Regions from separate parts of the Pseudomonas hygromyciniae genome, predicted to be linked through region 2. Evidence: riboswitches for the same ligand, from Rfam matches in the RefSeq annotation. Region 2 holds a riboswitch; each other region holds the start of a gene.
What was found. A riboswitch is a leader RNA that binds a small molecule or an ion and turns the genes downstream of it on or off. The one in region 2 is predicted to bind cobalamin.
Positions count from the first base shown of each region.

Region 1: another riboswitch for cobalamin. It lies ahead of cobO (cob(I)yrinic acid a,c-diamide adenosyltransferase); the one in region 2 lies ahead of cobW (cobalamin biosynthesis protein CobW).
Region 3: another riboswitch for cobalamin. It lies ahead of JTY93_RS10035 (TonB-dependent receptor plug domain-containing protein); the one in region 2 lies ahead of cobW (cobalamin biosynthesis protein CobW).

Region 1 is NZ_CP070506.1:1,657,842-1,661,900, forward strand. It holds gene JTY93_RS07280 (C40 family peptidase) at 1-240, shown strand, start outside; partial or broken gene JTY93_RS07285 (PQQ-dependent sugar dehydrogenase) at 376-1,690, opposite strand; cobalamin riboswitch at 1,790-2,037, shown strand; gene cobO (cob(I)yrinic acid a,c-diamide adenosyltransferase) at 2,118-2,729, shown strand; partial or broken gene JTY93_RS07295 (cobyrinic acid a,c-diamide synthase CobB) at 2,726-4,059, shown strand, end outside.
Region 2 is NZ_CP070506.1:3,168,510-3,172,568, forward strand. It holds partial or broken gene cobN (cobaltochelatase subunit CobN) at 1-1,814, opposite strand, end outside; partial or broken gene cobW (cobalamin biosynthesis protein CobW) at 1,818-2,880, opposite strand; cobalamin riboswitch at 2,974-3,174, opposite strand; gene JTY93_RS13845 (hypothetical protein) at 3,394-3,900, shown strand.
Region 3 is NZ_CP070506.1:2,292,876-2,296,934, reverse strand. It holds gene JTY93_RS10050 (DcrB/PsbP domain-containing protein) at 1-205, shown strand, start outside; gene cobF (precorrin-6A synthase (deacetylating)) at 357-1,112, opposite strand; gene JTY93_RS10040 (histidine phosphatase family protein) at 1,160-1,711, opposite strand; cobalamin riboswitch at 1,814-2,018, shown strand; gene JTY93_RS10035 (TonB-dependent receptor plug domain-containing protein) at 2,111-4,051, shown strand; gene JTY93_RS10030 ((2Fe-2S) ferredoxin domain-containing protein) at 4,051-4,059, shown strand, end outside.

The DNA.
Region 1 (4,059 bases), 1.5 Mb from region 2:
ATGCGTGCCCAGGACGTGCGTGAAGATGCGCTGCAAACCGGCGACCTGCTGTTTTTCGCCACGGGCGGTGGCTCCCAGGTTAGCCATGCCGGGATCTATGTGGGTGAAGGGCGCTTCGTCCATGCGCCACAAACCGGCGGTACGGTGAAGCTTGATACCCTGTCCAAGGCCTATTGGCAGAATGCCTACCTGAGCGCCAAGCGCGTGTTGCCGGCCGAGCATCTGGCGCGTAACCCTTAAGACCTGCACCGATCAAAAATGTGGGAGCGGGCTTGCTCGCGAAAGCGGTGAATCAGTAACAGATGTACTGACTGATCCACCGCTTTCGCGAGCAAGCCCGCTCCCACATTGGTTTTGTGGTGTTGTCGAGTCCTGCTATTTAGCAGCCGACACCCGCCACACCTTATTCCCCCACATCATCCGCCACCAACAACCCGCCCTGCTGATCGATCACCACACCCACCGGCCGGCCCATGGCTTTCTCATCACTGTTGAGAAAGCCGGTCAGCACATCCACCGGTTGCCCCTTCGGCTTGCCCCCCTCAAATGGCACAAAGATCACCTTGTAGCCACTGTGCGGCTTGCGATTCCACGAACCATGCTGGCCGATAAACGCGCCATGGCTAAATTGTGCCGGCAGCGTATTACCTTCAGCGAAGGTCAGTCCTAGGGACGCAGTGTGTGGCCCGACGGCGTAGTCTGGCGCAATGGCCTTGGCTACCAGGTCCGGGTCCTGCGGCGTGACCCGTACATCCACATGTTGGCCGTAGTAACTGAACGGCCAGCCATAGAAGCCGCCATCCTTGACCGAGGTGATGTAGTCCGGCACCAGATCGCTGCCGATTTCATCGCGCTCGTTGACCGCCGTCCACAGCTTGCCGCTTTGCGGCTCCCAGGCCATGCCATTGGGATTGCGCAGCCCGGAGGCAAAAATCCGCTGTTTGCCGCTGGCCCGATCGACTTCCCAGATCGCAGCGCGGCCCTGTTCGGCTTCCAAGCCGTTTTCGCCGACGTTGCTGTTAGAGCCCACGCTCACATACAACTTGCTGCCATCCTTGCTGGCCACCACGTTTTTCGTCCAGTGGTGGTTCAGCGGGCCGCCCGGCAGGTCGATGACCTTGGTGCCTGGCGCCTTGATCGCGGTTTCCCCCGGTTGATAGGGGAAGCGCAGCAGCTTGTCCGAATCGGCCACATACAGATCGTTGCCCACCAGGGTCATGCCAAACGGCGAGTTGAGGTTCTCCAGGAAGACCGTACGGGTTTCCGCCACGCCATCATGGTCGGCATCGCGCAACAGGGTGATGCGGTTCGGGCTGGGCACACCTGCGCCGGCGCGGCCCATGACCTTTTCCATGACCCAGCCGCGAATGCCCTTGGAGTCATCCGGCTTGGGCGGCGCGTTGGTCTCGGCCACCAGCACGTCGCCATTGGGCAATACATACAGCCAGCGCGGGTGGTCCAGGCCTTCGGCGAAGGCGCCGACCTGGGTACCGGCGGCGGCCTGGGGCTTGGCGCCATCGGGCCAGCCAATGGCGGGGGCGATGTTGACGGTGGGGATCAGGGTTTTGTTCGGTTCCGGCAACTTGGGCGAGGGCCCGGTGCCGTCGGAGACCTGCAAGGTTGAGCTTTCCCCGCAGGCGGCGAGTGCGCCTGCGGCCATGATCAGTACGGCGAGTCGGGTCTTGTGCATGTTTTTCTCCTCAATGCCTGTAGTCATAGAGGTACGGTGCGTGGCGATGGTTCAAGTGCGTGGCCGGCTTTAATTGACGCTGTACCCCCAACCCACTAACCTTCGCCGCTTGTTTCAGGTGCTCTGTGACGTACGCGTCGACCGAGTGAAACAGGGAAGCCGGTGAGTGCGCGCACTTTTCTACAGTGCGGCCACGATCCCGGCGCTGCCCCCGCAACGGTAAATGAGTCAAGACGCTGCTTTTGCCACTGTATCGCGTGCGATATGGGAAGGCGCATCGTCGGCCCGCCCTGGTCAACAGGGCGCCACTCATGAGCCCGGAGACCGGCCTGATTCATCCAACAGCATCACGGTGGGCGATGCTTGGCTTCATAGAGATTGTCTTTTCCTGCCCGCCGTTTTTGTCCAGCCCCAACGGAGAGCTGCCATGACTGATTCCCCTGATCGTGACGAACGCCACCTGGCGCGCATGCTGCGCAAAAAAGCGGTGATTGACGAGCGCATTGCCAATTCACCGAATGAATGCGGTTTGCTGCTGGTATTGACCGGCAATGGCAAAGGCAAAAGCAGCTCGGCCTTCGGCATGCTCGCCCGCGCCATGGGCCACGGTATGCAATGTGGCGTGGTGCAGTTCATCAAGGGGCGCAACAGTACCGGTGAAGAGTTGTTCTTCCGCCGCTTCCCCGAACAGGTACGGTTCCACGTGATGGGCGAGGGCTTTACCTGGGAAACCCAGGACCGCCAGCGCGATATCGCCGCCGCCGAAGCGGCCTGGAAAGTCTCCCGGGAAATGTTGCAGGATCCGTCCATCGGCCTGGTGGTGCTGGATGAGCTGAACATTGCGCTCAAGCACGGTTATCTCGACCTGGACCAGGTGTTGAGCGACCTGCAAGCCCGGCCACCGATGCAGCACGTGCTGGTCACCGGTCGCGGCGCCAAGCCAGAGCTGATTGAAATGGCCGACACCGTCACCGAAATGGGCATGCTCAAGCACGCGTTCCAGGCCGGTATCAAGGCACAGAAAGGCATCGAACTTTGAACCAGCCGCGCCATTGCCCTGCCGTGCTGATCGCCGCGCCGGCGTCAGGCCAGGGCAAGACTACCGTCACCGCCGCCCTGGCCCGTTTGCACCGCAACCTAGGGCGCAAGGTCCGGGTGTTCAAATGCGGCCCGGACTTTCTTGACCCGATGATCCATGAGCGCGCCAGCGGCGCGCCGGTCTATCAATTGGACATGTGGATGGTGGGCGAGCAGGAAAGTCGCCGTTTGCTGTGGGAAGCAGCGGGGGAGGCGGACCTGATCCTGATCGAGGGCGTGATGGGCCTTTTCGACGGCACCCCCCTCCAGCGCCGACCTGGCGCGCCACTTTGGCGTGCCGGTACTGGCGGTGATCGACGGCACCGCCATGGCCCAGACCTTTGGCGCCCTGGCGCTGGGGCTGGCGCGTTACCAGGCGGACCTGCCGTTCGCCGGGGTCTTGGCCAACCGCGTCGGGACCGTGCGCCACGCGCAATTGCTCGAAGGCAGCCTGACCGAAGGCCTGCGCTGGTACGGCGCGCTGTCCCGGGAAACCGGGATCGAACTGCCGAGCCGCCACCTGGGCCTGGTGCAGGCCAGCGAGTTGAATGACCTGGACCTGCGCCTGGATGCGGCCGCCGAAGCCCTGGCCGGCAGTTGCGAGGTAGCGCTGCCACCGCCGGTGGAGTTCGCCGCGCCCGAGGTGATCTCGGCCGAGCCACTGCTGGCCGGCGTGCGGATTGCCGTGGCCCGGGATGAAGCCTTTGCCTTCACCTATGGTGCGAGCCTCGACTTGCTGCGGGCGATGGGCGCCCAATTGCATTTCTTCTCGCCGATCCATGACCGCGTGTTGCCCGACGCCGACAGCCTCTATCTGCCCGGTGGCTACCCGGAGCTGCATCATCAGGCGTTGTCGCAAAACACCGCGATGCTGCAGGCGATCCGCGCCCACCACGGCGCAGGTAAGCCGTTGTTGGCCGAATGTGGCGGCATGCTCTATTTGCTCGACTCATTGACCGATGTCGAGGGCACTCGCGCCGAACTGCTGGGGCTGTTGCAAGGCGATGCGGTCATGCAGAAACGCCTGGCGGCCCTGGCCCTGCAAACGGTGGAATTGCCGGAAGGCGTGCTGCGCGGCCATACCTATCATCACTCCCTGACCAGCACGCAATGGCAGCCGATTGCCCGAGGCCTGAGCCCCAATGGTGGGCGCGGCGCCGAGGCGGTGTATCGCCAGGGGCGGATGACGGCCTCCTATGTGCACTTTTATTTCCCGTCGAACCCGGTTGCGGTGGCCGCGCTTTTTGCGCCTGAGCGGGACGCCGCTATCGCCGGCAAGCCAGCGCCCACAG
Region 2 (4,059 bases):
ATGATCACGGCCTGGGTGCGGCGCTTGGCCTGAGCCCCCTCGCCCGGGTCGTTGACGATAAACGGATAGATATTGGGCAGCGGCCCCAGCAGCGCATCCGGCCAGCAGTTTTCGGACAACCCGACGCCCTTGCCCGGCAGCCACTCCAGATTGCCGTGCTTGCCCACATGAATGACAGCGTGGGCGCCGTAGGTGTTGCGCAACCAGAAATAGAACGCCAGGTAAGCGTGGGGCGGCACCAGGTCCGGGTCGTGGTAAACCGCGCTGGCATCCACCTGGTATCCCCGTGCAGGCTGGATGCCGACAAAGGTCAGGCCCAGGCGCAGGCCGGCGATCATCATGCGCCCGTCACGGCACATCGGATCGTTATGGGGCGAGCCCCAGCGTGCCAACACGGCCTGGCGGTTGGCCTCGGGCAAGCGATTGAACATCGCCTGGTAATCGTCCAGGCCCAGGCTTTGGTGGCAGGGGCGCAGGTCGAGGCTGTCCAGATCGTTGGTCACACCGCCGAGCAGCTCGTGGATCAAGGCCGTGCCGCTGTCTGGCAAGGTGGATGGCAGCGGATAACCCTCCGCTTGCAGAGCGCGCAGGATATTCAAGGCGGCGGCCGGGGTATCCAGGCCCACACCGTTGCCAATGCGCCCGTCGCGGGTCGGGTAGTTGGCGAGGATCAGGGCGATGCGTTTATCAGCATTCGGCACCCGTGCCAGCTCGACCCAGCGCCGTGCCAGCTCGGCCACGAAATCCATGCGCTCGGGCGCGGCGCGATAGCACACCACATCCGACTGACTGCGCTCGCTGCGCCAAGCCAGGTCCTTGAAGCTGATGGGGCGGCTGATGATCCGCCCGTCCAGTTCTGGCAAGGCGATGTGCATGGCCAGGTCGCGCGGGCCCAGGCCTTGCTCGCTGGCTTCCCAGCCGGGCTGGTTGTCCTGGGCGCAGATGGCCTGAATCACCGGGATATTGCGGCGGAACGGGCGCAGATGGGGCGCTTCGGGGCTGGATTGGGCAAAGCCGGTGGTGTTGAGAATCACCGCTGCCCCCACCTCGTCCAGCAGATCCTCGACCACCGTCAGGCAGCCGGGCTCTTTCAAACTGGCCACCGCCATTGGCAGCGGGTTGAGGCCCGCGGCCTGCAGGCGCTGGCAGAACACATCGATAAAAGCGGTATTGGCCGCCTGCAAGTGCGAGCGGTAGAACAGCACCGCCGCCACCGGCCATGCGGCGTTCCAGTCTGCCTGCCAGTCATTCAGGCGCGCATTGGCCTTGTGCGGATGATAAATCGCGGTGCGCGGCAGGGTTTGCGGCTCGCCCCAGGCGTAATCGCGCTCCAGATAGCTGCTGGCCAGGCAGCGATAGAAATCCAGTGCATTCCCCAGTCCACCCTGGCGCAAAAAGTGCCACAGGCGGTCACGCGCTGGCGCATCCACGGTGCTCAGGCCACTGAGTTCGGGATCGGGACGGTCATCCCCCGGCACCAGGATCAACTGCACGCCCTGCTCGGCCAATTCCACCAGGCGCTGGATACCGTAGCGCCAATAGCCAATGCCACCATGCAGGGATATCAGGATGACCTTGGCGTGGCGCAGCACTTCGTCCACATACAGGTCCACCGACGCGTGGTTCTGCACCTGCATCGGGTTGGCCAGGCGCAGGCTCGGATAGTCGTCGGGCAGTTGCTGGGCCGCTTCGGCCAATAGCGCCAGGCTGGAATCACCGCTGCACAGGATCACCAGCTCGGCGGGAGTTTGTCCAAGGTCGGCGATGTTGTCATCGGAGACGAAACCACCGGGCTGGGTCCTGAGCAGATGCATGGGTTAAACGCTAAGGGCGGCGCGCAATTGCGCTTCGAGGCCCGCTGCGTCCAGGTCCTGGCCGATCAGCACCAGGCGCGTGATGCGTGCTTCATCAGCCCCCCAGGCGCGGTCAAAGTGCTTGTCGAAGCGCGTACCCACGCCCTGGATCAGCAGGCGCATCGGTTTGTTGGGGATCGCGGCGAAGCCTTTGACCCGCAGGATGCCGTGCTGCACCACCAATTGGGTCAGGGCGTCGAGCAGCAGCGCTTCATCCGCCTGGGGCAGGTCGATGGAGATGGAATCAAACGCATCATGGTCGTGATCGTCTTCACCTTCGTGGTGGTGATCGTGATGGCTATGGCGCCCGTCGATATGCTCCTCGGAACCCGCGCCCAGGCCAATCAACACGTCCAGGGGGCAGACGGCCGCTGCTGGCTTCGACGATTTTCACCGCGGGCGGCAGTTCTTCGGCCACTTCCAGGCGTACACGGGCCAGGTCTTCGGCGCTGATCAGGTCGGTTTTGTTGAGGATCACCAGGTCGGCGCTGGCCAGTTGGTCGGCAAACAGCTCGTGCAGTGGCGATTCGTGGTCCAGGTTGGGATCCAGCTTGCGCTGGGCGTCGACCTGGTCCGGGAACGCGGCAAAGGTGCCGGCAGCCACGGCCGGGCTGTCGACCACGGTGATCACCGCGTCTACCGTGCAGGCGCTGCGGATTTCCGGCCACTGGAAGGCCTGCACCAAAGGCTTGGGCAGGGCCAGGCCGGAGGTTTCGATGAGGATATGGTCCAAGTCGCCACGGCGCGCCACCAGTTCACGCATCACCGGGAAGAACTCTTCCTGCACGGTGCAGCACAGGCAGCCGTTGGCCAGCTCATAGACCCGACCGTTGGCTTCTTCCTCGGTACAACCGATGGAGCACTGCTTGAGGATCTCGCCATCGATGCCCAGTTCGCCGAATTCGTTGACGATCACGGCAATGCGGCGGCCCTGGGCGTTGTCCAGCATATGGCGCAGCAAGGTGGTTTTGCCCGAACCCAGAAAGCCGGTGACGATAGTGACGGGGAGTTTGGCCAGTGTTTTCATCGGATGCCCTTTGGGGCGGGCATACGGGACGATAGGCCCTGCGACGGCGCGCAGCGGCAGATTTCGTCACCGGATCACCCCGCCCGGTTGAATTGGAAAATCGGTTGCGAGGCAGGTCTCCTGGCTTGGGGCTTGCCGGCCTTGTGGCTGGCGCTGACTGCGCCTTCCCGCCTGTTCAGGCAGTGGCGTGGCAGTCAGATGAACCCTTTACAGTTGCGGGGGCAGCCGCGGCATCGACCGCGTTCCCTTCTTAGCTTCGACCTGGGCCGAAGAACCTCGAAGGCGCAAGGCTACGCAGTGCCAGTGAGCGGGTCAATGTCGGCAAGCCGAGATCAATAATTTACCCGCCAGCTTGGATTAAAACTCTGTATGACTTTGCGCATCTCGACGAGGAACGGATTTGTTGCGAGCGCCACACACCTATCGGCTCGTCCAGTTGCAGCCCTGTCGGCACTGCTACAGGAGTGCAATTGCGGTGAGCGCCCAATACAGCAATACATTCGAGGATCTGTCATGACACTTTCAATACTTCAACCCAATAGCATCTACACCCCGCCCCTCACGCTGGGCGACAACCGCAACCAGCAAATCCCCGCTAAAACCGACACTGCCCAGAACCAATGGACGGATGACACCAGCGGCAGCAATCGCACAACGCGTGCGACACCGAGGGCATCATCTCAAGTGCGCTCTCCTTCGTCCTACAGCAACAAGCGTCTACTCCAAGAGGTGAAGAACCATTTTAATGAGTACGCAGCAGGGGCCGGTGACAAGTACGTTAACTTCAATGAATTGAAAGAAGCCGCCGGCCTGCTGCCTACCACTCGAACCTTTTCTACACACGCGTCAGCAGTTGCCAAGGAACTTCTCAACCGTTCTCGCCTGCTTAACGAGTTGGATATCGGAGTTGGTTTCACTTGGGATGGGCGAGGATTGCAAGACCAAAGGTTCGATCATGCCAACCTTGACTCCCTGATCAACAGGCTGCCTAACAAGCCTAGAATCAGATTTGTATCCTAAGGATAAAACCTGATCAGCCAGGCACCTGTCCCACCAGCAATCGATAGGCCTGACGAAACTGCAAACATCCCTTGCAGGGGAATACCAACCCCATAAAACCAGACAGGATAGGGTTGGAGAACGGATCGCGCAGTGCATGTACAACGGGCAAGGCGCGCG
Region 3 (4,059 bases), 880 kb from region 2:
AAAACTGGCGCAGAAGAAACTGCTGATCAAGGGCGTGGGCCTGCGCCAGGTCGATGGCACCGCCAAAATGGGCGGCGGCAAGACCTTGAACTCGACCTTCCTCGCCGGCTCTGGCAACCGGTTGCTGGTGATCCAGGCCATTTCCCGGGCGGACGATGTGAAGGGGCATGAGTTGCTGGTAAGGCAGATCACCAGCGGCAAATAACCCCGCCAGGTCAAACAACAAACATCCAATGTGGGAGCGGGCTTGCTCGCGAAAGCGGTGTGTCAGTCAATACATCGACTGACTGATCCGCCGCTTTCGCGAGCAAGCCCGCTCCCACATTTTTTTGATTGCATTCCAACAGCCAGAACGCCTAAGGCTTGCGCAGCAGGTAAGTATCCATGATCCAGCCATTGGCCTCGCGCGCCGCCTTGCGCACGCGCTCGATTTCCCCGGCCACTTCGGCCACCTTGCCGCTGATCAGGATTTCATCCGGCGTACCCAGGTAAGCGCCCCAGTAGATGTCCATCTGCTGATCCGCGCTCCGGTAAGAGTCCTCGGCATCCAGCATCACCACCAGCGTATCGGCATCACTGGCCTGCCCCGCCGCCAGCCGGCGCCCGGTGGTGATCTCGATGGAGCGGCCGATGCGGTTCAATGGCACCTTATGCTGGGCCGCCAGAACCTGGACGCTGGTGATCCCGGGGATGACCTCGAACTCAAACACGCAGCTGCCACTGGCCAGGATCGCCTGCAGGATACGGATCGTGCTGTCGTACAACGCCGGATCGCCCCAAGCCAGGAAAGCGCCCACTTCACCGTCGGCCATGTGTTCGTTGATCATCCGCTCGAACGTCTGCTGCTTGTCGCGGTTCAGATCCTGCACCGCCGTGGTGTAGTCGATCTCGCCGCGCACACGCTCGGGGCAGTCGGCTTCGACAAAGCGGTAGGCATGCCCGGCGTCGATATAGGTCTGGCAGATTTCCCGGCGCAGGTCGATCAGCTTGTCCTTGCTCTGGCCCTTGTCCATCAGGAAAAACACGTCGGTGCGGTTAAGCGCTTTCACCGCCTGCATCGTGATGTAGTCGGGGTTGCCGGCGCCAATGCCGATGATCAGGATTTTTTTCATGGGGGTGTTCTCTGTGCGGGGCCGGGATTTTGCCATGTTCGCGCCGATCAGGTCTTGTGCGTTTCCAGGCGCAGACGCCAGACGTTGTTGAAGTGCAGTTCGGTGGACGACAGCGGCTCCACATCAATCAGGTAAAACATAGCGATGGGTGCTTGCATGACATGAAGCAAAGCGGCACGAATCACCGATGGGTGCGTCACCGCCAGCACATGGCCGGGCTGCGCTGTGAGGTTTTCCAGCCACTGGCTGACGCGCTCGCACAACTGCAGCACTGACTCGCCACAATGAGGCGCGCTGGCGCTGTCGGTGAGCCAGGTCGTCAGTTCGTCGCGGTCGATGTCATTGATATCCAGGCCGCGCCAATGACCGACATCCATATCGCGCAACCCGTCATCAATCGTCGCGTGCTCACCGAACAGCGTCGCCGTTTGCCGGGTCCTGGTCTCAGGCCCGCACAACAGGCGTGGCGCTTTTTTGAAACGTGCGGCCAGACTCAAGGGCGACGGCGGCGTTTCCAAGGCTTCATCAAGGGCGAAATGCCCACGCTTTTGCGCACGTGTCGCACCATGGCAAATCAGCGTCAATCGGGTGCTCTGCATGGACGTGCGGCTCTGGTGATCAAGCGAAGCAAACATATTACAACGATCCAGACCCACCGGTTCGACCACTAGAGAAGTTGACCAACGGTTGCTGGAATGTTCAGATGCCGCCCTGTTTCAGGTGCCTCATGCCGCCGTGCATGGGGTGAAACGGGAAACCGGTACGCTCGATCGAGCAAGTCCGGTGCTGCCCCCGCAACGGTATTCGCGTGACCCCTTCGACACACCACTGTGGCTAGAACGCCATGGGAAGGTGAAGGGTTCGATACGCGAGAGCCCGGAGACCGGCCTGGAATTTCTGTTTGGCAAAATCCTGCGGTGGGCGGGCATGGGCCGGTATTGGCGTGTGCTCGATACCTTCTCCTGCGTGCTTCTGCGAAGATACTTTTCGAGAAGACTATGATTTTTCAACGCGGCGTCACTTCTGGCCCAACCTTGCTGTTGGGTTGTCTGTTCAGTCCCCTGCTACTCGCTGACAATAGCGCCCTGGAACTCAAGGCACAGACCGTTTCCGCGCCGTCGGTGGAATCCACCACCGTCGCCGACATGGCCCAATACGGCAGCAAAGTCGAGATCGTCACCCGCGAACAGATCGAACGCGCCGGCCCCAGTGCCGATATCACGCGGGCGATGCAGATGTTCATCCCCGGTTTCTACGTGGCCCCGAAAAACGGCCCGTTCGACTACGGCACCTATTCCCTGTTGGGCGGGCGCAATGACGACACCCTGATCCTGCTCGACGGCGTACGCCTGAACAACCGCCTGTACGGTGGCCTGTACCTGGATACCTTGCCGGCCAACGCCGTGGAACGCATCGAAGTGCTCAAGGGCGGCCAGAGCCTGCTGTTCGGCACCCAGGCCGTGGCGGGGGTCATCAACATCGTCACCCGCAGCCCGCAGACGCGCGACGTATCCGGCGAAACCAACCTGGGCGTCGATACCTTTGGCGGTACCACCGGCGACGCCCGGGCCGAGCGAATTTTCAGCAATGGCCTGGGCGACCTGGGCTTGCTGGCCTATGTCAGCCATAACGTGTCCGAGGGCTACCAGCCGTTTCGCAACCGCGACATGAGCAACGTCACTGACAAGAAACGCTCCTACGAAGTCACCACACTCGGCGCCAAGGCCATCCAGTCCTTGGGCGATGACTCGCGCCTGGAGCTGTTTTACCAGTACACCGACGCCAACCTGGACTTCGCCCGCGCCACCCACAACCGCAAGACCACCAACGACCGCGTGCAGCAAATTGCCACGGCGACCTTCGAACAGAGCATCAACGAGCGGCTGAGCTACTTCGTCAAGGGCCATATCAACGACTGGGATACCCGCTACTCACGGATCAACAACACCGCCAACGGCGGCACCGTGGTGCGCAATCACAACGACTACTGGGGCTTTACCGACTGGGGCGTGCAGGCCGAAGGCAAGGCCGAGCTTGCGGGCGGCCATGTGCTGGTGTTCGGTTCCGACAACCAGTGGTTCAAGGGCCAGGACGACGTGCTGGTCATCGATAACAACAAGGCCGAAGCCCACGCCTTGTACACCCAGTTGCGCCCGCAGATCGACGCCCTGCCCGACTGGCACCCGAGCCTTGGCGTGCGCCACGAAACCATGAGCGGCGGCGACAGCGCCACAGTCGGCATGCTCACCTCGCTCTACGACCTCAACGCCAACTGGGCCCTGCGCGGCCAGTACGGTACGGCCTACAAGCTGCCCAATGCCGAGCAACTGTTCGTCAACGAACCCGGCGACGAGCTCGGCAACCGCAACCTCAAGCCGGAGAAAAGCCGCAACGCCGAGCTGGGCCTGGACTACAAGGGCCTGCTGGCCGACCGCGAGTTCAGCGCCAGCGTGACCCTGTTCAAGCGCAAGATCACCGACTTGATTACCCTGGACGCTATCCAGTGGGTCAACGGCCAGGGCCAGATCCAGGTGCGCGGCTTCGAAGCCGATGCCAAGTGGGCGCTCAACGAGCAGTGGAGCCTGCAGGCGGACATGACCCGCAACCTGACCGAGTCGCGTGCCGGGGTGACCATCAATGATGTGCCGAGCTTCTTCGCCCGCTCGCGGGTGGGGTTCGAATCACAGAATCGCCTGTGGGGCGCCGGCGCGGCCATCCGCTATATCCACGATGTGATCAGCTCGAAAAGAGTCGAATACGGCCACTATTCGGTGGTGGACGCCGACGCCTATCGCTACCTCGACAACGCCCACCAGCACCGCGTAAGCCTGCTGGTAGAAAACCTGTTCGACCGAGACTACGTCACCAGCCGCTCCAGCAATGTCGACAACCTGGGCCGACCGTTCACCTCTGAGGTGCGTTACACGTATCGCTTCTGATGACTGAA